3 regions of the Qipengyuania psychrotolerans genome follow, and region 1 is predicted to be linked to each of the others. Evidence: predicted binding sites of a transcription regulator. Region 1 holds the regulator's gene; each other region holds the start of a gene.

Region 1 (9,692 bases):
CGGTGAAACTTCCGATGATGAGATTGCCCGCTTCCTGGTAGATATGTCAGCCCGAAGCGAAACGGCTGAGGAAATCGCTGGCGCCGCCCGCGCTCTCCGAGCCCGCCTGATCCCGATCAACGCGCCAGATGGCACGGTCGATTGTTGCGGGACCGGCGGCGACGGCCACCATACACTCAATGTTTCAACCGCCGTTAGCCTTGTTGTCGCGGCCTGCGGGGTAAGTGTCGCCAAGCACGGTAACCGTGCTGCTAGCTCGAAATCGGGCGCTGCGGACACCCTTGAAGCCTTGGGTCTCGACATGGAGGCGGCGGGAAGAACGGCGGAGAAGACACTGGCAGAGCTGGGAATTTGCTTCCTGTTCGCCAAGAACCATCACCCTGCGATGGGCCGCATCCAACCGATCCGCCAAAAACTGGGGGTCCGGACCATTTTCAATCTGATGGGTCCGCTTTCCAATCCGGCAGGCGTAAAGCGCCAGCTGATCGGCATCGCTCGCCCAGCCTATGTACCCATCTATGCGAAGGCCAAGGCGATGCTCGGTACGGAGCGCACTTTTATCGCTTCGGGCGACGAAGGTCTCGACGAATTGTCTCTCGCGGGCGGCAACGAACTCGCTGATGTCTCTGGCAACGATTTCGAAATGCGCCGCGTGCTCGCGGTTCAGGCAAACTTGCCGCACGCACCGGTCGAAGCCATTCGCGGCGGTGATCCGGTGCATAACGCGAAAGCGCTCGAGGCTCTGTTGCTAGGCACACCGGGACCCTACCGCGACGCAGTGCTGTTCAATGCAGCTGCGACCCTGATTGTAGCGGGACGTACCGAAGACTGGACAGAAGCCGCCGAAACTGGCGCAGAAGCACTCGATAGCGGGAGGGCGAAAGAGCTCCTCGCAAACTGGATCGAGATGGCGCAGTGAATAAACTCGAGGAAATTTGTGCCACCAAGCGCGATGAAGTGGCTGCGCGCAAAACCAAGGCAAGTCTCTCGCAGCTTGATCTGGGTTCGCGCAATATCGATGCGCCCAGAGGCTTCCGCAATGCCCTTGAGGAAGCGCAAAAGAGCGGCTTTGGTCTGATCGCCGAGATCAAGAAAGCCTCCCCTTCCAAAGGCCTCATTCGTGAACACTTTGACCCCGCCGATCACGCGAAGGCGTATGAACGCGGCGGTGCGGCATGCCTGTCGGTTCTCACAGACGCTCCGTATTTCCAGGGCCATGAAAGCTATCTGATCGAAGCGAGGGCAGCTTGCACTTTGCCGGTTCTTCGCAAGGACTTCATGGTTGACCCGTGGCAAGTTTCAGAAGCGCGATCCATTGGTGCCGATGCGATCCTGATTATCGTCGCTGCGCTTGAAGATGGAGTCATGCATGAGATCGAAGCCGCTGCCGTCGAGCGCGGAATGGACGTGCTGGTCGAGGTTCACGATGCCGAAGAACTGGAGCGCGCCGCACGCCTTCAGTCACGACTGATCGGCATTAATAACCGCAACCTGAAGACCTTCGAAACTGACTTGGGTATCACTGAAGCACTTGCTCCGCTCGCCCCGGCAGGGTCGCTCATTGTTGGCGAAAGCGGCATTTTCACGAATGATGACTGCAACCGTCTTTCGCGTGCAGGAGTGAATACATTTCTCGTCGGAGAAAGCCTGATGCGGCAGGCCGACGTTGAACTGGCGACCCGCACTCTTCTTTCCCCAGGTTCTGACAGCTCATTATGACACGCCTGACGCATCTTGATGAAAGCGGTGCCGCAAGGATGGTGGATGTTTCTACAAAGCCTGAGACCGAGCGCAGTGCAACCGCCGAAGGGCGCATCGTGATGTCACAAGAGGCGCTTGAGGCACTTTCATCCGGTGGAAATCCAAAAGGCGATGCAGTCGCGGCCGCTCGTATTGCCGGCATTCTGGCGGCCAAGCGGACCGGCGAACTCATTCCGCTTTGTCACCCACTGGGGCTCGATTCGATGGTCGTCGATATCGAGATTGAAGAGCGAGCCATTCGCGTCCAGGCCACTGCCAGACTGGTCGGCAAAACCGGGATCGAGATGGAAGCGCTCACTGCCGTTTCGGTAGCACTGTTGACGCTCTACGATATGGGCAAAGCTATCGATAAAGGGATGCGTATCGAGGGTATTCGGCTCTTGGAAAAGGTCGGAGGCAAGTCAGGACACTGGCGAGCACAGGACTGAAACGGGAACACCTGTTCCGTTCCATTGCCCAGAAATGGCTGAATTGCTTGACTTTGAAAAAATGGTTGCCTAATTGTTCCACATTCGTTCGCATTAAGTGAACTGGAACCAGGGAGTGACCTGATGCTGACCGCAAAGCAGCACGAATTAATTCGGTTCATCCAGCAGAAGCTGGAAGATACCGGCATTTCGCCTTCTTTCGAAGAAATGAAAGAAGCGCTTGATTTGAAGAGCAAGTCTGGCGTGCACCGCCTGATTTCCGCGCTTGAAGAACGCGGCTTCATCCGGCGGCTTCCCAATCGGGCTCGGGCGCTTGAAGTGATCAAGTTGCCAGAAGATGCGGTCACGCTGCCAGCCTCCGCTCAACCGGCAAAGGTGTCATCAGCAAATGATACCATTGTCGCCGCGCACGCCGCTAAAGCGATTGCGCCGCGAGCGGCAAATGACATTATCGACGTCCCATTGCATGGCAGGATTGCGGCCGGTGCACCGATTGAAGCCATCGAAGGCCAGTCCAGCATGCCAGTACCTGCGGCCCTGCTTGGCCCGGGCGATCACTATGCGCTCGAAGTTTCAGGTGATTCCATGATCGAAGCGGGAATTTTCGACGGTGATTTTGCGCTAGTGCAGCGCACCGAAACTGCCCGGGATGGTGAAATTGTGGTCGCACTGGTCGACAATGAGGAAGCGACCCTCAAGTACCTCCGCAAAGAGGGTCCGATGGTCCGCCTCGACCCCGCCAATGGCGCATACGAACCTCAGGTTTACGAAGCGAGCCGAGTGCAGGTCCAAGGTAAGCTGGCTGGACTGCTGCGTCGCTACCATTGATCTGAGATACTTGAATTGAAATGGGGCGCTTGCTGATGCGGGCGCCCTTTTTTTCAATATTTTTCGGCGTCCGTTTTCCACCAGCCATGTTGCCCCTGAGCCGATGCAACGGTGTCGATCCGTTCGTCTGCCAGGTACACAGATGTACCGCCATTCTCTGCTACGAAGCGGCCGTCGATCTTCGCCCATTTGGGCTTGCAACTTCTCGGCAGCCACCGATCTGCAATGACAAGATCAGACAGCTCGCACGCAGCGGCTAACTGGCGCTCATCAATCCTCTGACGGTTGAGGGCGACAAGAATCGACCAGTCCCGTTCCCCTCTGCTGAGCCCGATGGAGCAAAAATCTGCGCTGCACCGCGCGCCGGGATATTCCTCTATGGGCATGGCCTCGGCCTCGCTCCCTGCCAGTTCGACAATGTTGGTTCTCGAATAAGAGCCCGGCGCACCGCGCAGAACGAAGAGATGCCCGTCCTGATTTGTAATTCCGACATTGCGCCCATCACGTGTGATAAGCAGATCCGGGACGGGGCTAAGCACCAATGCAATTGTGCCAATTGCCGCTGGAACAAGGCCCAACAAGCGCGCCCTGCCCCTCCACAAGGCAAGCCACAGCCCTCCCCCAACGAACAGAGAGATTATCCCTAGCCCCATATGCGGCACGAGCTTGACAGCTCCAGGCTGTGACGATGTGAAATGCGCCATCGCAATGAGAATTTCGAGCGATTTGCCTGCGAGCCACCAGAACGGCGCGCCCGCTCCGACAAGGTCGAAAAATAGCGCGAGCGCAATCAGTGGCATCGACAAGAACGTGACCAATGGAATTGCGAAAACATTCGCAAATGCGCCGTAGAGACCAGAACGATGGAAATGGAATAACACGATAGGTGTGAGGGCTATCTCGATCACCAAGCCGGTAATGAACAACATCAGAACGCGCCTGGACATCACTCTCGTCCAGCCTTCCTCACGGGGCGCCAGGAAATCCCTCACTGGCTGTGAATTATGGAGCGCTACGATTGCAATGACCGCAGAAAAACTCATCTGGAAACTTGGGCCAACGAGAGATTCTGGCCATAGCACCAAGACGGCCCCCGCTGCTACGGCCACCATTCGCAGGGACAAAGGCTCACGTCCCAGGGCTAGCGCGCCCAGAACCAGAACGGCCCCGATGCAACTTCTTACGGTGGGAACCTGAGCGCCGGTAAGGAGCGTATAGGCGATGCCCACACCCGCGGCAGCGGCAGCGGCCAGCAATGGCAGCCTGGCGCGCAGGGCCAGCCAAGGCCACAAGGCAAGCAGCTTGATAGCCAGAAAATATGCCGCTGCGATTACCGCGCTTACGTGCAATCCGCTGATTGAGAGAAGATGGGTCAAGCCGGCATCCCGCATGGCCTCTTCATCGGCCTTCGCAATTCCTCCGCGGTCTCCGGTTGCAAATGCAGCCGCGATGGTTCCCGGTGCTCCGCTTAGTCGCGATCGGACATGCGCAGAAAGATCACGTTGTTTTCCGGCCAGCCAGCCATCATTGGCTTCTGCAGGCTCGGTCACTCGCACCTCGCCGACTAACGAACCGGTAGCCGCGAAACCTTTGAACCATGCATCCCGCGCGAAATCATAAGCGCCGGGGAGCAGGGGCGGAGATGGCGGCATCAGGCGCGCTCGCAGTTCTACCCTCGCGCCTTCGCGAAGTTCGGGCATGTCATGGTCGTTTGGGACATTCACCCTCACACGGATCGCTCGCCCTGCTTCGGCGTCCCGCGCGGCAAGGACAAGCCGAACCCTATCTTCCGAAGGCTGTTCCGTGCGCTCGAGTATACGTGCATCGAGCTTCATAAGCATCGGCCGGGATATCGGCTCTGCTCCGACCATCTCCGATCGCACCCACACGGTGGTCAGTCCTAGTGCGAATGCCAATCCAAGCGCACCGACAGCAAGCCGTAAGTGCTGCCGACCCTCCGCGCCGCGCCAGATCGCATGAGAAAACACGGCGGCAGCCAAAGCAATCACCAAGCCGGCAATCCATTGCCACGGCATCGCGAGCAAGAACCACGCACCGATTCCAGCGGCAAACGCCACGGCGAGCCAAGGCCCCCTATCGAACCCGGATTGGACCAGAAACTTCTCTGTATGATCGCCCGTTCTGGACAATATGGCGCGCATGCGCCAATGGCGCTGCACTGCAGCATCGGCGGGGCCGTCAGGCGCGCCAAATGGTACCATCGGCGTCCCGTCATTCGCCATGGAAGTCTCTGAAAGGAAAGCAAAGAGAATGGCAAGCGAAACCGGGAAAACAACACCCGCTGGACAGGTCGTTACTCGATTTGCACCCTCGCCGACCGGTTTCCTTCACATTGGTGGAGCGCGCACCGCGCTTTTCAATTGGCTATTTGCCCGCCATTATGGCGGCAAGGCACTGCTACGCATCGAAGACACCGACAAAAAGCGCAGCACGCAGGAAGCCATCGACAAGATCCTTGAAGGTCTCGACTGGCTTGGCCTCGATTATGACGAACCGCCAGTATTTCAATCCGACCGCGCAGCTCGCCACAGCGAAGTGGCCTACAAGCTTCTGGAGGCAGGACATGCCTACAAGTGCTATGCGACATCTGAAGAGCTCGAACAGATGCGCGCCGAACAGCGCGCCAACAAGCAGCCCATGCGGTATGACCGCCGGTGGAGAGAGCGCGATCCCGCCGACGCGCCCGAAGGTGCTCCATTCGTCATTCGTCTAAAGGTACCTGAACACGGTGAGATGACCATCGACGATGCCGTCCAGGGCAGCGTTACCGTCAAGAACGCCGAAATTGACGATTACATCCTGCTGCGCGCCGACGGCACACCAACGTATATGCTGGCGGTCGTTGTCGACGATCACGATATGGGTGTGACCCACATCATCCGGGGCGACGATCATCTCAACAATGCCTTTCGCCAGATGCCCGTAATACGGGCAATGAACGAGATCGAAGGGGGTTGGCCCGATCCGGTCTATGTCCATGTTCCGCTGATCCATGGATCGGACGGAGCGAAATTGTCAAAACGTCACGGCGCGATCGGAGTGGAAGCTTACCGCGACGAAGAAGGCATCCTTCCTGAAGCCCTGTTCAATTACCTGCTTCGGCTTGGCTGGGCCCACGGTGACCGCGAAGAGATCACCCGTGACGAGGCGATCAAGCTGTTCGACCTCGACGGGGTCGGGAAAAGTCCTTCTCGCTTCGACATCAAGAAGCTGTTGAATCTCAACGCACACTATATCCGCGAGGCCGATGATGCCCGACTTGCTTCGCTGGTTGCTGCGGAAATTGGCGATGATGCCGATGAGCAAATTCTGACAGAGGCGATGCCGGTCCTCAAAACTCGTGCCAAGACCGTGCACGAACTATCTGAAGGTGCAGCCTTTTTGTTCAAGAAACGGCCGCTGGAAATGACCGAGAAAGCAGCTGAACTTTTGAATGCGGAAACGCGTGCCCGTCTCGGCGAACTTGCCGAGCGTTTGAGAGCGGAAAATAGCTGGACAATCGAGGCTCTCGAAGCCACTACCAAATCATATGCCGAGGCGCTTGAATTGGGCCTGGGCAAGCTCGCGCAGCCCATGCGTGCGGCACTTACGGGCACAACCACGTCGCCCGGAATTTTCGATGTTCTGGTCCTGTTGGGCAAGGAGGAATCGCTGGCGCGCATCGACGCGCAGGCATCCTCGGCAGGTACCGGACAGAACGGCTGATTAAGGAGACTCGCGTGGCCGATAAACAGGCAACTCTCGATCTTGGCGGACAGAGCCAGAATTTTCCCATTCTTGAGGGAAGCGTTGGGCCCGATGTCATCGACATCCGCAAGCTCTACGGCACGACTGGCACATTCACCTATGATCCGGGCTACAAGTCCACAGCAAGCTGCGAAAGCGCGCTGACATATATCGACGGTGAAGAAGGTGTGTTGCTGCACCGTGGTTATCCGATCGGGCAACTGGCCGAAAATTCGAGCTTCATGGAAGTTGCCTACCTGCTGCTCAATGGCGAACTGCCGAGCCCGGATGAACTTGGCGACTTCGATTACACCATCACCCGCCACACAATGCTGCACGATCAGCTGCGCCAGTTTTATCAGGGCTTCCGCCGCGATGCGCACCCGATGGCAATCATGTGCGGTGTCGTTGGCGCGCTGTCGGCGTTCTACCATGACAGCACGGATATTTCGGATCCGGAACATCGCAAGATCAGCAGCCACCGGCTGATCGCTAAGATGCCGACAATTGCAGCTTGGGCTTACAAGTACTCGATCGGCCAACCGTTCATGCAGCCGAGGAATGACCTCAGCTACACGGGCAACTTCCTGCGCATGACTTTTGGTGTTCCTGCAGAAGAGTATGAGCTGCACCCGGCCGTCGAGAAGGCCATGGATCGCATCTTCATCCTCCATGCCGATCACGAACAGAACGCATCGACGTCGACCGTAAGGCTTGCTGGTTCGTCGGGCGCTAATCCGTTCGCCTGCACCGCCGCTGGCATCGCGTGTCTCTGGGGCCCTGCGCACGGCGGAGCGAACGAAGCCGCGCTCAACATGCTGCAGGAAATCGGCACTCCCGATCGCATTCCGCATTATATCGAGCGTGCGAAAGACAAGAACGATCCGTTCCGCCTCATGGGCTTCGGCCACCGGGTTTATAAGAACTACGATCCGCGCGCCACGGTCATGCAGAAAACTGTCCGTGAGGTGTTTGACGCCCTGAACGTCAAGGATCCGGTGTTCGAAACCGCGCTTCAGCTTGAAGAACTCGCTCTCAATGACGATTATTTCAAGGAAAAGAAGCTGTTCCCGAACGTGGATTTCTATTCCGGCATCATCCTTTCGGCAATCGGCTTCCCGACGACGATGTTCACCGCCCTCTTCGCCCTCGCCCGTACCGTCGGATGGGTTGCACAGTGGAACGAGATGATTTCCGATCCCGGCCAGGTCATCGGCCGTCCGCGCCAGCTTTACACTGGACCGACGCAGCGCGATTACGTCCCGATGGACCAGCGCTGAGAACATTCAACTTTTACGGATCAGGGGCGCTTCGGCGCCCCTTTTTCTTGGCAGTCTATTTTCCGTCCGGCTTTGGAACGTTGCTGCCCGGCCCGTCACGCTGCTCACTCCGCAAGTCATCCGCAGCAGGCACTGACAGGGTGAAACGAGCGCCCAATCCCGGCGCGCTCTCCACCGTCAGGTCGCCGTCCATCGCCCTCGCGATCCGGCGGGAAATATAGAGACCAAGCCCAGACCCGCCGTCACCGCTTCGGCCCAGTCTTTCGAATTTCTCGAAAACTTTCGCCTGTTGCGCTTCATCAAGGCCCTTCCCTTGGTCGGCAACGGTGATCATCGCTCGCGAGCCGATACAATCAAGCCTGATCCAGACCTGACTCTCTTCTGGCGAGTAGCGGATCGCGTTGCCAACCAAGTTGAGCATGATCTGCAGTACGCGCCTGAACTCGGCGATGGCCAATTGGCTCTCACCTTCGGCGGGCGGGACGAGTGTGATGCCGCGCTCTTGCGCTCTCACCCCTAGAATTCCGCAAGCGCGCCGAGCGACGTCTGCCAGCTCAATCCGGTCAGGCTCGGTGACGAAGTCCTCGGATTCGACGATTTCGAGATCGGAAAGGTCATCCACCAGTGCCAGCAAATGCTGGCCCGCGCTCGCAATATCAGCGGCGTACTGGCTGTATTCCTCCGCCAGCGGTCCGGCGAGTTTGGTGCGGATCGTTTCCGCGTTGGCGATGATGCGATTGATCGGTTGGCGCAGAACCGGCGTCAGGTCGCGCCCCATTGAGGGAGTTTCGCCCGCATCCTGCTCTCCCACATCGGCGAGTGGAGTGGTTGCATTCAGGTGAAGCACAAACCCTGCACTGCCAGGGTTTGGCTGGCCGAGCGGCTCGAGGTGCGCGGTCCATTCCCGCTTGGAGCCCGGTATCTTGCACTTCGCGCCATCAAGAAGCCGCCAGTGCATCGGTTGCTCATGAGCATTGCCCGGCAGTTCCACCAGATCGGTCCAAGGCTTTCCGATGGAAGTCAGGGCCTTGCTGGCAAAATCCGTCAGATCTGCAGCCTCGGTATCGACAGAAAGCAGAGCCTGAGATGGATCGAGCCGCGCTGTACACTCCGCCAGATGGCGGTTTATCTCAACTTTCCGGCGATCCGCTTCGACGCTGTTTTCCGGAGGAAGGGGCTGCGTTTGCCAGCTTGCGATGACAATCTCGCAGCCATCTTTCCCGCCATCAACCGGCGAAATCTCGGCCCAGGCGGTAATCCTGTTCTGGTCATCGACCGCCTCAAACTGACGGGCAATTCTCAAACCGTATGAGCGGGCCTTTTCGACCAATGCAAGCAATGCGGGGATGGCGATTGTCCCACCAATCCGACCACCGCAATCATGTTGGAGGTCCGCCAGGGGGCCGTCCGCTTCGATAAGCCGATCCTGCGCGTCACTGCGCCCTTGCGCAATTGTCTGCGTTGCAACGTTCATGGCCGACCCTCATTCAAAATTTCGGCCAGCATTCTACGCGCATCTTCGCCGCTAATCCGATCGAGTTCGGGTACAGGTGCAGCTTGTGGATGCAATCGCAGGAGAACCTCGTCGATCTGCCCGGCATCAAGGCCGGCAGCGCGCAGACCCAGTGCCAAGCGCGCAATCTGGCGC
Region 2 (9,692 bases), 180 kb from region 1:
AGGCCATCAATCTCCGACATCTGGAATGCCCCGGCGATGAAGTTCACCAGTGCAGTGAAGCCGATGGCGTCGCTGCCTGCCTGCATCAGCTCGCCGCCAATGGCGAGATCGGCGTAGAGCAGATTGGTCGCTGCGGCGAGAACCGCGCCGAGCGTCAGCGTGAACATGCGCCCGAATTGCGTGATGATCCAGCCGCCCAGAGCCAGGCCGAGGAGGATGGCGAATACGCCGAAGAACTTGGACGCGAAGGCGACCTGATCGCCGGTATAGTTCAATTCCCCAAGATAGAAGGGATAGGCGAAAACGCCCCAGATTGAATCGCAAATGCGATAGGTCAGCACCAGCGACAGGATGAGAACGAGCGACCAGCCCATTCGTCCGACGAATTCAACAAGCGGCAAGACAAGTGCGCGGTAAAGGTGGTCGGTAAACTTCACCTTGTGCCCCGCGCCCACACCGGGGGCCGAGACGATGATATTCGTCCCTTCGCGTTTCTGCTTGGCAATCCACGCCGCGATAAACGCCGGCAGGACTACGGTTGCGATGACAATCAGCGGGCCGAAGGTGGTCGTGAACTCGGTCACATCGGGCCGGGTTTCCGGGGTTGCGGTCATCGATCGGACCATGAAAACAACGACGGTTGCGATCGCCCAGCCCCACAGCAAACCAACGGCCAGCAGCGCACGATTACGGACCTTTTCGGTCACTTCGCCGGCGTTGTAGAGTTCGGCGACCTCGTCCTCGTTGGCGGCAACAGTCGCGGCCGAGCGTTTCGCGACGCTGGCGTCAGGTGCGAACAGGCTGGCGATGCCGATGCTCAGCATGATCGCGCCCATGATCAGATAGGTCTGCGGCCAGCCGATTCGCTCTGCGATGATGAGGCCAAGCGCCCCGCCAATCAGCGCAGCGAGGCGGAACCCCATCTGGGTAATGGTGGACAGAATATCGAGCGTGGCAGTCTCGTCGGCAACGTCGATGCGCCAGGCGTTGATCGCAATATCCTGCGTCGCGCTGGCGAAGGCGCCGATTGCCGCAAGCAGGCTGAACCAGCCGAGTGCGCTCCCCGGATCGAGAAAACTCATGATCAGCAGCGCAATGCCGACGATCAGCTGCATCGGCGCAATCCATTGCTTGCGCTTTCCCAGTCGGCGCAGCCCCGGGATATCGACCTTATCCAGCAACGGCGACCACAGGAACTGGAAGGCATAAGCCAAGCCGACGAGCGAGAATACGCCCATCGTTTCCAGATCAACTTCAGCCTCGCTCAGCCAGGCATAAAGCGTGCCGAGGAAGAGCGCAGGAGGCAGGCCCTGGGCGAAACCGAACAACGCCATGAAGCCGGTTTTCTTGTTTGTCAGGGCCAGGCCGAGGGCGCGCCAGGTCGAAATTTTTTCCTTCTTTGCGTCGGCAACCGCTTCGGCCATTCCCTAACGTCCTTCCGTTATGGTCTATTTTTTGCGACACTAGCTGCCGTAGAGAGAGAAAGGAACAGGACCGATGGGCGTTCCGAACACTTTGGCAGCTGGTCGGCGACCAACCGACGGAATGCTGCGGTTGGCGCAGAATATTGCGCAAAATAAAAAGCGGGACAGCTTGGGACAGACGACGGTTCCTGCCCGCGTTTATACCGATCCGGACTACTGGGTCCTTGAAAAAGCGGCAATCTATGACCGTCTGCCGCAAATCTTATGCCCCAGCGCGCTGCTTCCCGACAACGAAATGGCGGTGCCGCACGATGGAACGGGGCGGCCCCTGCTGATCACCCGGGACGCGCAAGGCAATGCGCACGTGTTTCTCAACGTGTGCCGCCACCGCGGAACCCGGCTTGTGGAAGGCAGCGACACACAGTGCACCAAAAAGCTGGTGTGCCCCTATCATGCCTGGACCTATTCGGTTGACGGGCGCTTGCTCGCCCTGCCCAGACCCGACACGTTTCCCGACTTGGACAAGGGGGCCATGGGGCTTGTCGAACTACCGTCTAAAGAAACCGGCGGACTGATCTGGTTCTGCCCGCACGAGGACACAGCCGATTTCTCGCTGGCGGAAGAAGTGGGTGAGGACTTCGACGCGCTTGGCATGGGCGAGCATTTGCTGTTTCGCCGCAAGACCCACGAGGTCAACGGTAACTGGAAGCTCATCATGGATGCTTTCCTCGAAAGCTACCACGTAACGCGCCTACACGCCCAGACGATCGGCCCCTTCTTCAAGGACGGCGTCACCAGCGGGGACATGATCGGATCTCACGCCCGCAGTGCTGTTGGCAGGCTAGAGGAAATGGAGGGCGTGGACCTGAGCGATATGGACCAGATGCGCCGGGTCATTACCTTCGCCTATCAATTGCTTCCCGGCGCGCTGATCATCCCCAGCCCAGATTATATCAACGTCATGGTGATGATGCCGCAGGCCCATAATCGAACCCTCGTCGAAGACTTCATGCTCATCCCTGAACCGCCCGGCACCGACAAGGCACGCGATCACTGGGAACGCAGCTGGGCGCTGCTGGATGGCGGTGTCTTTGCAGGCGAAGATTTCCGTGCGGCCGAGCTTGGGCAACAAGGGCTGGAGACCGGCGCAGTGCCCGAACTGACCCTTGGCACCATGGAGGGCGGTATCAGGCGTTATCATGAGACTGTAGAGGAAGCCTTGCGCGCTGCAGGCTGAAGGCCTAATCGCGCACGCTATGTCCGACAACCGATTACCCGAAGAAGGCGACCGTATCGCCAAGCTGCTCGCGCGTGCTGGTGTTGCCAGCCGCCGAGAGATCGAGCGCATGATCGCTGACGGGCGCATTTCGCTCGATGGCAAAGTGCTCGATACCCCTGCCATCAAACTGATGAGCCTGCGCGGCGTATCCGTGGACGGTAAACCTGTTGGCCCCGCCGAAGCTACGCGGCTCTTTGCATTCCACAAGCCATCCGGCCTGATCACCGCCGAATACGACCCCAAGGGGCGACCAACGATCTATGCGGCGCTGCGCAACGCTTTGCCGAAAGATGCAGGCCGCGTGATGCCGGTAGGCCGACTGGACTTCAACACCGAAGGCCTGCTTCTCCTTACCAACGACGGCGAACTCAAGCGGGCGATGGAATTGCCATCTACTGGCGTACCGCGCACTTACCGCGCCCGTGCGTTTGGTGATGTGACCCAGGCAATGCTCGACAAGCTCATCGAAGGCATTGAAGTCGATGGCATACGCTATGGCCGGATCGAAGCTGATCTTGAGCGCGGTTCGGGCAAGAACCGGTGGATCCAGATGACAATCACCGAAGGCAAGAACCGCGAAATTCGCAAAGTGCTTGAACATCTCGGATTGCAGGTGAACCGCCTGATGCGCGTAGGTTACGGTCCGTTCGAACTTGACGACCTGCCCCGCGGCCAAGCGACCGAAATCCAGCCCGCAGAAGTCGAGCGGTATGCCAAACAGCTGAAGACGGCCAAGAAATGAGAATTATCGCAGGCGACTGGCGCGGCCGAAAACTTGCTGCGCCCAAGGGTGATGTCACCAGGCCAACAGCCGATCGCACCCGCGAAACCCTGTTCAATATTCTGAATAGCCGCTTGGGCAGTTTCGAAGACCTGTCTGTAGTGGACCTGTTTGCCGGTTCAGGCGCCCTTGGGCTCGAGGCTCTGTCCCGCGGTGCCGCGCATTGCCTGTTCGTCGAGCAGGAAGCCGATGCGGTCAAAACGATCCGCGCCAATGTCAGCGCACTCGATGCCCACAAGCGTGCAACAGTTCAGCAGGGATCAGTAATGAGCCTGGGACCAGCGAAGGGCGAGCATGACTTGATCCTGCTGGACCCTCCGTACGAATCCGGCGCAGGCATGGTCGCCCTCGACCGGATGAAGCGGCTTGGATGGATTGGCCCTGCTACTCTGATCGCGCTCGAAACTGCGCATTACGAGAAAGTGTCGGTGAAAGGTCTGGAGATTATCGACGACCGCCGCGTCGGCAAGGCCAGGATCAGTTTCATGAAGCTAAGCACCGAAGCGGAAAATTCGCCGCCGGAAGATTAACGAACCTCTGGCTCGGGCTTCGTTGGCGGTCGATACGGCAGCCTTGCCCGTGACAGCCACCTGACGAATGGCGCGTTGCTGCTGGTTTCAGGACGAAGAAAGGGGCAGGATCGCCATGGCAACTCCGCCCCCCTCCAAGCGTCGCCGCCACTAATATTGGCGGGACTCATGCTGTAATAAAATCAGTCGCCGCGTGTCGCCGGAAGCGGCTCGTCGATTTCGCTGGCGGGACGACCCGGCCAGTATTCGAGCGGACGATTGACGCCGGGGCCGCGTTTTCCAGCTTCCCACGCGTTGATGCAGTTATCTTCTTCATCGGACGAACAGATCGGAAGTTCGCCGCCGGCGTTCCGGTTTGCAGGCGTGGTCTGAACCACTTCGCTGCTTACAAAACGCGGGCCTGCCGAAGCAGACGCAGACGTACGGGCAGCAACCGCAGTCTCATTCGCATTGCCCATCTGGGCAGCGATTGCAGTCCACGCGCTCGCACGCTGGTCCGGTGTCATCTCATAGATGCGCACGCGCTGTTCGTCAGTCAGGACCCACCAGCCTGTCGCCTGTGCGGGATCGAGCGTCCAATAGTAATCCTGGGCGCCTGCGGGCCATGCATCATAGGTCATACGGCGTTCTTCTGGCCAACCGTCGTACATAACCTGCTGGTCAGCGCTCAGCACATATTCAGACATCTCGCCTTCCATATGATGATCGGCAAATGCGGGTGTAGCGGTGAATGCAAGCGCCGCGGCGCTGGCTAAAATGAGAATTTTCAAAGGGCTTCTCCTCGTTTCGACATTGCAAACACTACGCGGAACCCCGCCTTCTTGTTCCGAAAGGGGCATCAGCGCACTTGTGCTACAGGGTATCGTTCCCTAGCTGTTCTGTGAAGATGCCTGATCTCCCAGAACCCAGCGAAGTGGCCGAGACCGGCACGATTCCGCCTTATGCGGCCATGCTAAACGCGCCTCAGCGCGAAGCTGTGTTGACGACTGAAGGGCCAGTGCTGATGCTGGCCGGAGCAGGTACTGGCAAGACAGCGGCGCTGACTGCACGTCTGGCGCACCTTATCGCCACACGGCGTGCCTGGCCTTCCGAAATCCTCTGCGTGACCTTCACCAACAAGGCTGCCCGCGAAATGCGCGAACGCGTGGGGCGTCATATAGGCGATGCCGTAGAAGGAATGCCGTGGCTTGGCACATTCCATTCGATCGGTGCCCGCATGCTGCGCCGCCATGCCGAGCTGGTCGGGCTTCAGAGCAATTACACGATCCTCGACACCGATGATCAACTTCGACTGCTCAAGCAGATCATTCAAGAACAGGAGCTGGATGAAAAACGCTGGCCTGCGCGCCAACTTGCCGGACTGATCGATCGCTGGAAGAACCGGGGGCTCAATCCCGGCGATCTCGATTCAATCGAGAACGAGGCCTACGCCAACGGCCACGGCACCAAGTTCTACAAGCTGTACCAGGACCGGCTGAAGGCCCTGAATGCCTGCGACTTCGGTGATCTGTTGCTGCACATTCTGAACATCTTCCGCAAACATCATGACGTGCTGACCCAGTATCAGCAGCGCTTCAAGTACATCCTGGTCGACGAATATCAGGACACCAACCAAGTCCAGTATCTCTGGCTGCGCTTGCTCGCCCAGGAGCGCAAGAATATTTGCGTCGTAGGCGATGATGACCAGTCGATCTATTCATGGCGCGGCGCGGAAGTGGCGAACATCCTGCGCTTCGAGAAGGATTTTCCCGGCGCTGCGGTAGTCAAGCTGGAGCAGAACTATCGCTCCACACCGCAAATCCTCGCAGCCGCATCCGGGCTGATCAACGCCAATAGCGAGCGACTGGGCAAGACACTGTGGACGGATCTTCCCGCTGGCGAGAAGGTGCGGGTCGTCGGCATCTGGGACGGTCCGGAAGAAGCGCGCCGCGTAGGCGAGGATATCGAACGCCTGGAATCCGAAGGCGCCCCGCTGGATGAAGTCGCGATCCTCGTGCGCGCCCAGTACCAGACCCGCGAATTCGAGGACCGGTTCATCCAGATCGGCCTGAACTACCGCATCGTGGGCGGTTTTCGTTTCTACGAGCGTGCCGAAATCCGCGATATGCTGGCCTATCTGCGGGTCATCTCGCAACCAGCCGACGATCTGGCGTTTGAGCGTATCTACAACCAGCCCAAGCGCGGGCTCGGCGCAAAGACATTGGAAGCGATGCGTCGTCATGCCCGGCGAACCCAGTCACCGCTGGCCGCCGCTTCTCTCGACCTTGCTGACAGCGACGAGCTTCCCGCTCGGGCGCGCAACACGATGATCAGCTTGCTGGGTCAGTTCGTTCACTGGCGCGAGCAGGTGGACAAGATCACGCCGTCCGAACTGCTCCGCATTGTTGCCTCGGAAAGCGGCTATGAAGAAATGCTCCAGAAGGACCGCAGCCCGGAAAGCGCTGGCCGGCTGGAGAATATCACAGAGCTTGCCCGCGCGATGGAAGACTACGAAACGCTGGGCGAGTTTCTCGAGCACGTCGGCCTCGTCATGGATAACGACCGCGCCAACGACGGCGAAAAGGTCACCATCATGACGATGCACGCTGCCAAGGGCCTCGAATTTAATCATGTGTTCCTGCCCGGGTGGGAAGAAGGCGTTTTCCCGAGCCAGCGTTCGATTGACGAGGGCGGTCTTGCCAGCCTCGAAGAAGAGCGCCGTCTGGCCTATGTCGCCATTACCCGCGCCAAGCGCCGATGTACGATCCTGCATGCGGCAAATAGGCGGATTTACGGCCAGTGGACAAGCTCGATCCCGAGCCGGTTCATCGAGGAATTGCCGGACGAGTTCATCGAGAGCGAAACAACGATGTCGGGCGGCGCGTCACTTTGGCGTGCGAATTGGAGCGAGAATGACGATCCCTTCGCCCATGTCTCCATAAATCGCCCCGATCGTTCGACTGCGCGCGGTCCTGGCTGGCAGCGGGCAATCTCCACCGGCTATGATGCGACGCCGAAAAAGCTTGCCGAAACCGGTCGCAGCGCCGCAAGTTTCGCAGCAAAACCGCGAACCGATATCGCCATTGGCGCGCGCGTTTTTCACGATAAGTTCGGGTACGGTGTGGTCACCGATCAGGAAGGCAACAAGCTGACAATCGAGTTCGAGCAGGCAGGCGAAAAACGCGTGCTCGACAGTTTCGTCAAACCGACAGGCGATTAAGCGACCGCTTCGCTTTCTTCTTCTGGCTTCGCCGGTTTTCGCGTCCAATACCGCTTTTCGAACGGACGGAGCAATTCGCCGCCAATGGACCGCGTGCCTTCCTCGATCCCGGTCTCGCATCCGATGTACGGCTTGGGATCACAGTATGTACCGAACATCTTGTCCCACAGCGTGAGAGTATTTCCGAAGTTTGTGCCCATCAGCGCCTCATCACGGATGTGATGTAGGCGGTGTGCTGCAGGCGAGAGGAAAACCCGGCCAAATATGCCGAGCGTCCATGGCACATCGCAGTGAACAAAGAAGCCCCAGAACGCTATGCCTACGCCCGCAGCACCGATCGACCATTGCGGGAAGCCAAGCAGCAGCAAGAGCGAAAGATCGACGCAAACGCTGAGGAGTTTGCTGAGCGGGTGTTTTCGTTGAACGGTCAGCCACGAGAGCGCCGTATCGGCATGATGTGTCGCATGGATGCGCCACAGCATTGGTGAATGCTCCAGCCTGTGCCTGACGTAAATAACGAAATCATAGACCAGGAACGCACCAAGCAGCGTCAGCAGTTCGGGAACATTCGCCCAGAATCCGGCGAAACGCTCGCTCATGCCAAGGAACTCGCGGATCGCTCCGCTCGGCAAGGCAAAGAACGGCGCAAGGATCGCCAAATTGATGATCATCAGCGCCAGACTGGTGAGGAATTCCTTGCGGCCACGTTCCATGGCCGGGATAATCTGTGTCCGCTTCACCACCAAAGCGAGCGTTCCAAAGCATAGTCCAGCCAAAAATAGCAGGCTGAAAGTGCTTTTGAATGACTGTACGAAAATTTCCATAACGGCTCCGTAACTACGAGATTGTAGTTAGAGAGTTGTTAAGTCAACCTGCCGAAACTTCCAGGAACCCGGGCACAGGACCGTTCCATTCACCCGGATCAGAGGATTCGCCTTTCGCAGCGCCCTTGTGGGGCTTTTTCGGACGTTCCACCTTCTGAGGTTGCGCCTTTTCTGCGGCCTTCCTGGCTGGCTTGGGCCTGGGCTCCGACTTTTCCTCGGACTTTGACGGGGCCTCGGACACCGACTGGGCCTCCGCCTTGGACTCTTCTACCGGCTTGCGCGGCTTGCGCTCGCCCCTAGCTTTGCGCTCGGGCTTTTCGCTGGCGTCCTTCTTGCTTGCCGCAGGATCGATCAGTTCGACGCGGACGTCGCTCTTTCCGAACACCGGTATCTTGCTGCCGGTCAGCTTTTCGACGTTTGCAATGGCTTCGGCGTCCTCATTCGATACGAATGTAAATGCGCGGCCCTTGGCGCCTGCCCTGCCCGTACGGCCAATGCGGTGCACATAATCGTCGGGATGCCAGGGCGTGTCGAAATTGAATACGTGGCTCACGCCTTTAACGTCGAGACCGCGTGCGGCAACGTCACTGGCGACAAGGATATTCACCTCGCCAGCCTTGAACCGATCAAGCTCCTTGATGCGGCTCGACTGATCCATGTCACCGTGGATTTCGCTGCTCGAGAAACCGTGTTGCTGCAGGCTCTTGTTGAGCTCACGCACCGTGGTTTTGCGGTTGGCGAAAATGATCGCCGTTTCGACATGATCGTTCTTAAGCAACCAGCGAAGCGTCTCACGCTTCTGACGGCTTTGAACCGGGATCTTGAAGGCGGTGATGTCCTTGTTGGTCGTCGCCGCACGGCTGACCTCGATCCGCTTGGGATTCTGGAGGAATTTCTTGGCCAGCTTTTCGATTGGCGGCGGCATCGTCGCCGAGAACAGCATGGTCTGCCGTGTTTCGGGCAATTTGGAACAGATGAACTCGATATCCGGGATGAAGCCCATGTCGAGCATCCGGTCCGCTTCGTCGATAACCAGCAATTCGCAGCCGTTGAGCAGGATCTTGCCACGCTCGAACAGGTCCATCAGGCGGCCCGGCGTCGCGATAAGCACGTCCACGCCTTCGTTCAGAGCCTTGACCTGGTCGCCCATCTGCACGCCGCCAATCAGCAGCGCCAGTTTGAGATCGTGATTCTTGCCATACTTCTCGAAGTTTTCAGCAACCTGCGCAGCAAGTTCGCGCGTAGGCGCCAAGATCAGCGAGCGCGGCATGAGCGCACGGCGCCGACCACTGGCCATGACGTCAATCATCGGAAGAACGAAACTGGCGGTTTTACCTGTACCCGTCTGAGCAATCCCGATGATGTCTTTCATCATCAGGATAGGCGGAATGGCCTGCGCCTGGATAGGCGTGGGTTCGCTATAGCCGGCGTCTGCAACGGCTTTAAGCAGGTCAGGTGAAAGGCCGAGATCGGCGAAGTTCATGCGGCTGTCGAGTGCCCCCGGATTTGCGGAAAAGTGAAAAGGGCGCAAATTGCACACTCTTTCAGGTGCGCGCCTTTGCGCTTTTAGGCCGATTAGTCAAGAAAAAGCGGCCTCAACCCTCGGTTTCGAGCACCATTTGGCGTAGCCGAGTGATCTGGCACTTTGCCCCCGA
Region 3 (9,692 bases), 420 kb from region 1:
CGCCCCATGTAAAGCCGCCGCCCATCGCTTCGAACATCACCAGGTCGCCAGCTTTTATCCGGCCATCGCGCCGTGCGACGTCGAGCGCCAGGGGCACAGATGCCGCCGAGGTGTTCGCATGTTGATCCACGGTCACGATGACCTTGGAAGGATCGAGATTGAGCTTGCGAGCAGTCGCATCGAGGATGCGTGCATTTGCCTGATGCGGAACGACCCAGTCGATCATATCGACCTCGACATTAGCCTGCACCAGCACCTCTTTGAGCACGTCGGCCAAGTTCACTACAGCATGGCGGAAAACCTCCCGGCCTTTCATGCGAAGCTTGCCTACTTGTCCCGTCGTCGATGGCCCGCCATCCACATAAAGCAATTCGCGGTGAGCACCGTCGGCGTGCAATTTCGTAGCCAGAATGCCCGGCCCATTATCCGCGACGTCGCGCGCTTCAAGGACCACCGCTCCGGCGCCATCACCGAACAGAACGCAAGTCGTACGGTCTTCCCAGTCGAGAATGCGGCTGAAAGTTTCCGCGCCAATGACAAGCGCCTTTTTCGCCATGCCGGTACGCAGCAGCGAATCGGCAGTACCGAGGGCATATAGAAAGCCGGAGCATACGGCCTGAACGTCAAACGCGACTCCACCGCCGCAGCCAAGCGCATGCTGGACCTGCGTTGCGGTGGCAGGGAAGGTAAAATCAGGCGTAGCGGTCGCGAGAATAATCAGTCCGATCTCGCTCGCATCGACACCCGCATCCTCGAGCGCACGCCGCGCAGCTTCGGTCGCCAGAGTGGAAGTGGTTTCGTTTTCACCAGCGATATGGCGCTGTCGGATACCGGTGCGTTCAACGATCCATTCGTCGCTGGTATCGACTCGGTCGGCCAAATCGGCATTGGTCACGCAATTGACGGGTAGAGCGCTCCCGCTGCCGGTGACCACTGCGCGAATCATTTCGCGTTGAAGCCTTCAGTGTTCACTTCGCGCAGATCCCTGGCGATACGGTTGGTGATATCATCCTCAAGCAGCCGTGCCGCAACCTCGACAGCATTCGCCACACCGCGCGCATCGGCGCTGCCATGGCTCTTCACCACCACACCGTTCAGGCCAAGGAAGACGGCGCCATTGTGATTGTTGGGGTCAAGGTGATGCTTGAGCAATTCTGTCGCGGGACGTGACACCAGGAATCCGACTTTCGAACGGACCGAACTGGTGAAAGCGCGGCGCAACAAGTCGGTGACGAACCGCGCAGTACCCTCGATCGCCTTCAGGGCAATATTGCCGGAAAAACCGTCGTGCACGACCACATCGCAATCACCGCGGTTGATCTTGTCAGCTTCGACATAACCTTCGAATTCCATGGACAATCCGGTCGCGGCCCGCAGGGTCTCTGCGGCGTTCTGGATGTCCTCGGTCCCCTTGTTTTCTTCGGTGCCGATATTCAGCAGGCGCGTGCGCGGCCGTTCAAGCCCTGTCACGATGCGCGAGTAGGCTGCACCCATGATCGCAAACTGGACAAGGTTGCGGGCATCGCAATCCCGGTTCGCACCGAGGTCGAGCATGATGACGTCATTTTCGCCGAGCGTCGGTAGCAATGCCGCAAGGGCAGGACGATCGACCCCGGGCATGGTGCGCAAGGCAAGCTTGCTCATCGCCATAAGCGCGCCGGTATTGCCAGCGGACACTGCCGCGCCGGCTTCGCCGCGCTTCACGGCATCGACCGCAAGGCCCATGCTGGTGGTCTTGGCACGGCGAATTGCGCGCGAAGGCTTTTCGTCGCCTTCGACCACATCTTCGCAGTGCAGGATTTCGGACGCGCCCGACATGCCCGGATGATCGGCGAGCGCGGCTTTGATTCGCGTTTCGTCGCCGACCAGCAGGAACTGGAACCGGTCATGGCGGCGCCGAGCCATTGCGGCACCATCAATCATGGTGCGCACGCCTTCGTCGCCGCCCATCGCGTCAATAGCGATACGCGGCAAACTCATGACGATCTCCGGCTGCTGATGACGGTCTTAAAGACCGACGGCGATTACTTCACGCCCGTTGTAGTAGCCGCAATGCGAGCAAAGGTTGTGCGGACGCTTGAGTTCGCCGCAGTTCGAGCACTCGTGATGAGCCTCGACCTTGAGCGAATCATGCGAACGGCGGTTGCCGCGGCGGTGGGGCGATACTTTTCTCTTGGGGACGGCCATAGCGGCACCTGTTCCTCAAACAATTTCAATTAATTTCGGTGGCCGCCCTAGTGGAAGGTCGGGCAACGCACAAGTGCGCATAAACCCGAAACTTCCCGACCATGACGGTGAAGGCGCGCGTATACCGAATTTTCCCGGCTGCGCAAGCGTTGTGCGTGAACACCGTCAACCGCATTGCATGATGCGGCCCTTGCCTATAGCCAAACATGGGGTTCGCGATAAAAAATCACAAGGGAGGGACCGCATGGGCATTTTTCTACCGGTTACACTGACCGCGGCGGCGGCAGCTGCACTCATCAACCTATGGCTGGCTGTCCGTGTCGGCCAGATGCGCGGCACGACGAAGACAATCCACGGCGATGACGGCGGCGGTCCGCTCACGCGCAGGATGCGCGCGCAGCTCAATTTTGTTGAGAATACACCATTCGTCCTGGTGCTGATCGCGGCAATCGAGATTTCGGGAAAAGGCCAACCGTGGCTGGCATGGGTAGCGGGTGTCTATATGCTTGGCCGTGTGGCCCATGGCATCGGCATGGACGCCGAAACGGGGACCAAGCCGCGCATGATCGGCACCCTCATCACCATGCTCACGCTGCTGGGCCTCGCCGTTGTGGCAACGCTCATCGCGATGCGGATGATCTAGAGGTTTTTCTCGGGCCGGGAAGATTTTCGGCCCGGGCAATCATGCCAGAGCAGCATCGCTGACAAAGGCGTTGGTCTTGCGTTCCCGGCCGAATGTGCTGGTCGGGCCATGCCCCGGGATGAACGTCACATCATCGCCAAGCGGCCAAAGCTTCTGGGTAATCGCGTCGATCAAGTCCTGGTGGTTACCCATCGGGAAATCGGTGCGGCCGATGCTGCCCTGGAACAGCACATCGCCGACAATGGCGAATTTGCTTTCACGATTGAAGAAGGCCACGTGCCCCGGTGTGTGACCTGGGCAATGGATGACCTCCAGTGTCAGCTCACCAACTGTGACGGTGTCGCCATCTTCCAGCCAGCGGTCCGGCTCGAACACCTTGCTGTTCATGCCATAGCGCGCGCCGTCTTCCTCAAGCCGGCTGATCCAGAACCGATCGGCTTCGTGCGGACCTTCGATTGGCAGGCCGAGCTCTTTCGCCAACACGCCCGCCTCGCCGCAGTGATCCATATGTCCGTGGGTGATGAGGATTTTTTCCAGTTCGACCCCGGATTTCGCAACCGCCGCTTTCAACTTGTCGAGATCACCCCCGGGATCAATCAGCGCACCCTTGTTGGTCTTCGTGCACCAGATGAGCGAGCAATTCTGCTGCAGGGGCGTGACCGGGACAATTCCGGCTTTCATGGGAGGGGTGGCGGGTGTCTGGTCGGAATTTGTCATTGATGAGAAAATGGTCGGGTTGTTGATCGAAAACAAGCAGCATTTGCGCAGAGATGCTATGCTGCCGAAAATGGGAGGAAGACGATGAAGCTTTTCGGAGTGACCGTTGCAGCCGCAATTTCGCTGACCGCTTGCCAAACCTACTCGGCAGAACCTGCTCAGGATGCAGTTCCGGTTTCAGCCAGCGCAGAAGCCATTCCCGTCTATGTCACCGCCATTTGCGGAGATTGTCACGCCTTGACCGGCAACGCCGTCTCGCCAAACCCTGAGGCACCCGGTTTTGCAGACGTCGCCAATAGTCCGGGCCTGACCCACGACACGCTGGTCGCATTCCTGTCGGATGCGCACAATTACCCGATGCAGATGGATGTCGACCTCGACGAAGCGGATATCGAGGACATCGCTGATTACATGATGACCCTGAAATCGGACGATTACGTCACGCCGCCATCTTGAAGGAAGTCGGGATTAAATTCTCCCACCCTTCCAGACGACCCGCCCGATGATTTCGACCTCCTCGCCGCCGAGTTCGATCGGCGCATAAGCGTCGTTCGCGCTGATCAATTTGATGCGCCCCGGCGCGCTGGCCTGAACCTGCTTCACATGAAGTGCGTCGCCGATGCGGACCACATGGATACCCTCGCCCGCGCGCTTGTTGCGGTCGACGAAAATCTCGTCACCGCTGCGCAAAAGCGGCTCCATACTGTCACCTTCGACACGGATCGCGGATAGCCTTGCCCCGTCCAAACCCATCTCCCGCAGCCAGCGCCGCGAAAAGCGGAAGCTGTCGAAGGAAATTTCCTCGGCTGAAACGGCACCCGGCCCCGCCGAAGCGTCCAGAGCAAGGCGGGGCACGGCCAGGAAATCCTCCGATTCGCGCGGACGGCCGATATCAGGATCAGCTCCCAGTTCGACCTCGTTCACCCCGAAGAATTCGGCGAGACGGCGGCGGTCCTTTTCCTCCAGCCGCCGCGGACTTCCCTTGCGCACGAACTGCTGCAAGTAACTGGGATTACGGCCCAACATCGACGACAGCGCAGAAAGGCTGGTGCGATTTTCGTCTGTCAACTGAACCAGCCGGGCGCGGTCTTCGCTGATTGTTTTCGCCATCGGCCATTCCTTTCCAACCTTCGTCATCAACGCAAATCTGCGGCTCCCTAGAGCAGTGATGAGAGAAAATTCCTATAGCATAGGATTTTTCCTAGACAAGTAGGATTTCGGCAGGAACACATAGGGAACACGGCGAGCGATTCGCCATTGCGCACAACCATTTGGGGAGCACCGAACCATGTTGATCCGATCCGTCGAGAAATTCCTCCGGACACACGAAATGCCGCCGACGAAATTCGGCCGTCTTGCCGCTCACGACCCGCGCTTCGTGCTGGACCTGCGCATGGGCCGCGAACCGCGCACCGCCACCGAGGCGCGCATTCGCGGTTTCATGATGGGCTTCGAAGCTGCGCGCGGAGAAGGCGACAAGGAGTTGGTGCATGTCGGTTGAGTGCACGCCCCCCGCCCGCCAGGCACGCAGACCACGCGTGAGGCGCACTTCCTCCGATCGGCTACGTGATGCATTGCTGACGTTGTGCGATCACCGCGGGCAAGTGCTTTCCCACACAGAGAAAGCTTGGGCGAGCATCACTTTTGCCGGCACGCGGCATAGTGTGTCCCTGCTGTTTGCCGGCGAGGAAGCCGTCGAAGCAGGAGAAGTGTTTATTGCCGCCCTGCCCGATCACGAGTTTGCGATTGCAGGCCAGCTCGTTGCCGATGCAGGGGTCAGTGAAGTGGACCACCGCATCCTGCCCGATCCGCGATTGGTCGTGCACTGCGAATTGCTGCTGCTGGAGGACGCGTAGCTAGTAGCCTGCGGCAAGATCCATTTGCGGCTGGACACTCTCACCCTTGTGCCATTTCTCGAGGTTCTCGATGAACCTGTCGGCGCTGCGCTGGAACATCTTGGTTTGCGCGCGGCCCGACAGGTGCATCGTTACCTGCGCATTCTCGATATCCCACAATGGATGATCTTCCGGCAGCGGTTCGGGATCGGTAACGTCCAGCAGCGCGGCTTCGATCGACTTGGCTTGGAGCGCCTCGACCAAAGCGTCCTGATCCACCACGTCGCCGCGCGCGATATTCACGAGCACCGCATTGGGCCGCATCGCCGCCAGTTCCGCAGCACCGATCATGCCCTTGGTCTCGTCGGTCGAGGGGACGGCCAACACTACCCAGTCGAATTCGCCGAGCTTCTCGCGCCATTCGCCGGGCCGCAGCGTGCCTTCCCCGCCCGAACGCCGGACCGGCACAACGGTCATGTCGAAGGCTTCGAGTCGCGACTTGACCAAGGCACCGATCGCCCCGAGACCGAGCAGTAACACGCGCTCGCCCGACAATTCGCGCTTGCCGGGACTGTCCAGCAACCACTCGTGCCGCTCTTGCGCCTTCACGACCTCGCGATAGCCCTTGGCATGGGCCAGCATCAGCATGACGACGTATTCGGCAATCGTGATGGCGTTGATACCGACACCGTTGGTCACCACGGTGCCGCGTTCGGCCAGCAGGTCCAGCGGCATGAAATCGAGGCCCGCATAAATCGAGTTGAGCCATTTGAGATTGGTCGCTGCTTGCGCAATCTCCATCATCGGTTCTTTTTCGTTGAGATCGAACCAGCCAATCTCGGCCTCCGGCGCCATTTCCAGCGCCTGCTCCTTGGTCATGAACCACAGCGGCTCGACCCAGTCAGGCAGGCGCGGCTCCACCAACGGGCGAATCAGGGCGGACATCACGGCTTTGGTCATACGGGGACTCTCCTCTTGCGATTAAGTCCCTAACCGCAACTCAGCCCAGCTTCCACTCCCAGCCGAGCGAATCGCCATCCATGACCTCGACGCCCTTGGCGGCCAGCGTTTCGCGGATGGCGTCGCTGGTTGCGTAATCTTTGGCGACCTTCGCATCCTTTCGGCGGATCAGTTCGGCTTCGATTTCGGCTTCGGTGATCTCGGCGGAGACAGGACGGATGCGCAGGGCTTCGCGGGTCAGCTCGAACAGGTCCAAGCCGAGCACCCGGTCCATGTCCTCGATCACGGCACGTTTTACGCCAGCATCCACCTTCTTGACTGCCAGTGCCTCTTCAAGCGCAACCAGCGCTACAGACGTATTGAGGTCGTCGGCGATTGCGGCCGCAAACTTATCGCGCATGGGCGCAAATTTCTGGTGGGAAGGAGCGCCCGGGATGGCGTCGTTCAGCCGCTCGACCTGCATGACGATCCGCTTGAGCCGCGTGAGTGCGGCAAGCAGACCTTCCCAGCTAAACTCAAGCTCACTGCGGTAGTGCGCCTGCAGGCACATCATCCGGTAGGCAAGCGGGTGGTAGCCCTTGTCGACCAGCAATTGCAGGCGGAGGAATTCGCCTGAGCTCTTCGACATTTTGCCGCTGCGCTCGACGAGGAAGTTGTTGTGCATCCAGATGCGCGCGCCGCTGTTCTCGGCGTTGTCGAGGCCATTGGTGCAGCAATAGGCCTGGTTCTGCGCGATTTCGTTCGGATGGTGGATCTCGCGGTGGTCGATGCCGCCGGTGTGGATGTCGAAGGGGAAGCCCAGCAGCGCTTCGCCCATGACGGAGCATTCCAAGTGCCAGCCGGGCGCGCCCTTGCCCCACGGCGAATCCCATTCCATCTGCCGCGTCTCACCCTCGGGCGTCTTGCGCCAGATCGCGAAGTCAGCCGCGTTGCGCTTGCCTTCAAGCCGTTCGATCCGGCCTTCGCCCTCCTCGGTGACTGCACGAGCAAGGCGGCCGTAATCATCCACGGTCGTGACATCGAAATAGAGGCCGCTATCGAGCTCGTAGCAGTGCTTCTCAGCGATCCGCTTGCCCCATTCGATCATCGCCTCGACATATTCGGTGGCGCGCGGGTGCTGCTTGCCGGTTATGTTGAGCCGCGCCAGGTCGCGCTCGAAATCTTCCTGGTAGAATTTGGCGATGTCCCAGGCGGATTTGCCCGCCTTGGCCGCCATCTTCTCCATCTTGTCCTCGCCCTCGTCCGCATCGGAGGTGAGGTGGCCGACATCGGTGATGTTGATCACATGGGTGAGGTCATAGCCCTTCCAGCGCAGCACGCGGCCCAGCGTGTCAGAGAACACGTATGCGCGCATATTGCCGATGTGCTGGTAATTATAGACCGTCGGCCCGCAGGAGTAGACGCGCGCCTCGCCCGGATGGACGGGGGTAAAGGTTTCGATCTCGCGCGTGAGCGAGTTGAACAGCTTGAGCGGCGTTTCGGTCATGCGCGCGGCCTTGCCAATCGCGGCCCGCCTGCGCAAGAGTGCGCGCAATGTCGCACCGCCTGTCATTGCCTATCCTGGCCCTCGCCTCCCTGCTCCCCATGACCGCCTGTTCGCAAGATCCGAGTGCGAATGTCGGCGTTGCCGCCGAGCGTTGCGTGGTGAGCCGCGAGGGCGAAACCTATGACGGCCCCTGCCGCGCCGATGGCGAACCGGCCATTGGTCTCGGCATGGTACTTCCCGACCAGAGCGAGTTCGTACCGGGCATCATCGCCGTTACGCTCACGCAAACTGCTCCCGGATTGGGCGAAGCCTACGCGCTCGGGCAGACGGGCAATGAAATACACCTGGGGTCCGTGCAACAGGAAGCGGGCGAACCTGCCTGCTGGAAAGGCGGCAGCCTTCGCATCTGCCGCTATTGAGAGGTCAGTTCCAGCCTTCCCAGCGCACTGTTTCGTCCAAGGATGCGCGTTTCACATCAAACTGGTTCACCGCCGCATCGGGATCGCGGTAGCCGATGGCCATGCCGCAGAAGAAGATGTGGTCCTCGGGAATGTCGACCATTTCGCGCACTTGCGGGCTGTAGGCGGCCCAGGCTTCCTGCGCGCAGCTATCCAGCCCTTCCTCGCGCAGCAGCAGCATGATGGTTTGCAGCCACATGCCGATATCGCTCCACTGCGGCGGGCCCATGTATTTGGGCGTGTGGACCAGCATCAGCACCGGCGCCCCGAAGGCGCGGAAATTCTGCGCGAACCACATGAGCCGCTTCGCCTTGTCCTCGCGGCTGATATCCAGCGCAGCATACATACCCTCGCCCACGCCGAAGCGGCGCTCCTCGTAAACCCCGTCGAGGCCCTTGGGATAGATATCGTATTCGGGCTTCAGCGCCGCGCGCCCCTTGGGAAATTCCTGCGCCACCCGGTCGAACAGCGCCTGCATCGGCTCGCCGGTGAGCATGACCGCATTCCACGGCTGGACATTGCCACCCGAAGGCGAGCGCTGCGCCTTTTCGAGCACGCGGGTGAGCGTCTCGCGTTCAACCGGCTGGCCGGTAAAGGCGCGAACAGATCGGCGGGTTTGGACGGCTTCAGTTGGGGTCATCCGATCATCGACCAAAGTGCTAGCCCAACTCCGACGGTAAGCGAGACCAACCCCAGTTGGCGGATCGTTCGTTTGCTGAAGTCAGTCGTTGGTGGATAAGCCTCTAATTCGCGACGCTCCTCGAAATGCCTCTCAGGAGCGCCAGCTTCTAAATCAGCCAAGCGCGCATTCCGATTGCTGAGAGAATCTCGATATCGTCTTTCGGGTCGAAATATTGCGCCAAGAGATGTGACAACCAAAACCAACCCGACTGTAAATGTTAGCCAGTCCATCACCCCTCCACCTCGAACAATCCCGCAAGCTGCTCGATAATCGTGCCGCCGAGCTGTTCCACATCCATGATCGTGACCGACTTTTTGTAGTACCGCGTCACGTCATGGCCGATGCCGATGGCGGCGAGCTGGACCGGGCTTTGCTTCTCGATCCATTCGATCACCTTGCGCAGGTGCCCTTCGAGATAGCCCGCCTGGTTCACCGACAGCGTGCTGTCGTCAACCGGAGCACCGTCGGAAATCACCATCAGGATGCGGCGGTCTTCGGGACGGGCGAGCAGGCGGCTATGCGCCCATAGCAGCGCTTCGCCGTCGATGTTTTCCTTCAGCAGCCCTTCGCGCATCATCAGGCCGAGATTCCGGCGTGCGCGGCGCCACGGTTCGTCGGCTTTTTTGTAGATGATGTGGCGCAGGTCGTTCAGGCGGCCCGGATCGGCGGGGCGACCATCGGCAAGCCATGCCTCGCGGCTCTGTCCGCCTTTCCACGCTCGGGT

The links. The regulator LexA, encoded in region 1, represses DNA repair genes until DNA is damaged. The targets are predictions, from matches to a motif close to GTTCCNCNCTTGTTCT.
Region 2: a site for LexA is predicted at 4,879-4,894, ahead of K3166_RS06865 (ATP-dependent helicase). Genes of this name have one in related genera too.
Region 3: a site for LexA is predicted at 4,771-4,786, ahead of K3166_RS03905 (S24 family peptidase). Genes of this name have one in related genera too.

Annotation. Positions count from the first base shown of each region.
Region 1 covers NZ_CP081297.1:1,204,153-1,213,844, reverse strand. Annotated here, with positions in the region: gene trpD (anthranilate phosphoribosyltransferase) at 1-919, shown strand, start outside; gene trpC (indole-3-glycerol phosphate synthase TrpC) at 916-1,719, shown strand; gene moaC (cyclic pyranopterin monophosphate synthase MoaC) at 1,716-2,189, shown strand; gene lexA (transcriptional repressor LexA) at 2,313-3,017, shown strand; gene K3166_RS05925 (ComEC/Rec2 family competence protein) at 3,071-5,260, opposite strand; gene gltX (glutamate--tRNA ligase) at 5,289-6,743, shown strand; gene K3166_RS05915 (citrate synthase) at 6,758-8,044, shown strand; gene K3166_RS05910 (sensor histidine kinase) at 8,100-9,518, opposite strand; gene K3166_RS05905 (hypothetical protein) at 9,515-9,692, opposite strand, start outside.
Region 2 covers NZ_CP081297.1:1,387,122-1,396,813, forward strand. Annotated here, with positions in the region: gene K3166_RS06840 (AmpG family muropeptide MFS transporter) at 1-1,424, opposite strand, end outside; gene K3166_RS06845 (aromatic ring-hydroxylating oxygenase subunit alpha) at 1,594-2,661, shown strand; gene K3166_RS06850 (pseudouridine synthase) at 2,681-3,445, shown strand; gene rsmD (16S rRNA (guanine(966)-N(2))-methyltransferase RsmD) at 3,442-4,014, shown strand; gene K3166_RS06860 (hypothetical protein) at 4,197-4,784, opposite strand; gene K3166_RS06865 (ATP-dependent helicase) at 4,901-7,213, shown strand; gene K3166_RS06870 (sterol desaturase family protein) at 7,210-8,037, opposite strand; gene K3166_RS06875 (DEAD/DEAH box helicase) at 8,081-9,520, opposite strand; gene K3166_RS06880 (hypothetical protein) at 9,633-9,692, opposite strand, start outside.
Region 3 covers NZ_CP081297.1:787,198-796,889, reverse strand. Annotated here, with positions in the region: gene K3166_RS03935 (beta-ketoacyl-ACP synthase III) at 1-946, opposite strand, end outside; gene plsX (phosphate acyltransferase PlsX) at 943-1,980, opposite strand; gene rpmF (50S ribosomal protein L32) at 2,008-2,187, opposite strand; gene K3166_RS03920 (MAPEG family protein) at 2,432-2,830, shown strand; gene K3166_RS03915 (MBL fold metallo-hydrolase) at 2,870-3,511, opposite strand; gene K3166_RS03910 (c-type cytochrome) at 3,632-4,003, shown strand; gene K3166_RS03905 (S24 family peptidase) at 4,016-4,657, opposite strand; gene K3166_RS03900 (hypothetical protein) at 4,836-5,048, shown strand; gene K3166_RS03895 (hypothetical protein) at 5,152-5,403, shown strand; gene K3166_RS03890 (D-2-hydroxyacid dehydrogenase) at 5,404-6,342, opposite strand; gene cysS (cysteine--tRNA ligase) at 6,383-7,828, opposite strand; gene K3166_RS03880 (hypothetical protein) at 7,876-8,247, shown strand; gene K3166_RS03875 (nitroreductase) at 8,252-8,926, opposite strand; gene cobT (cobaltochelatase subunit CobT) at 9,198-9,692, opposite strand, start outside.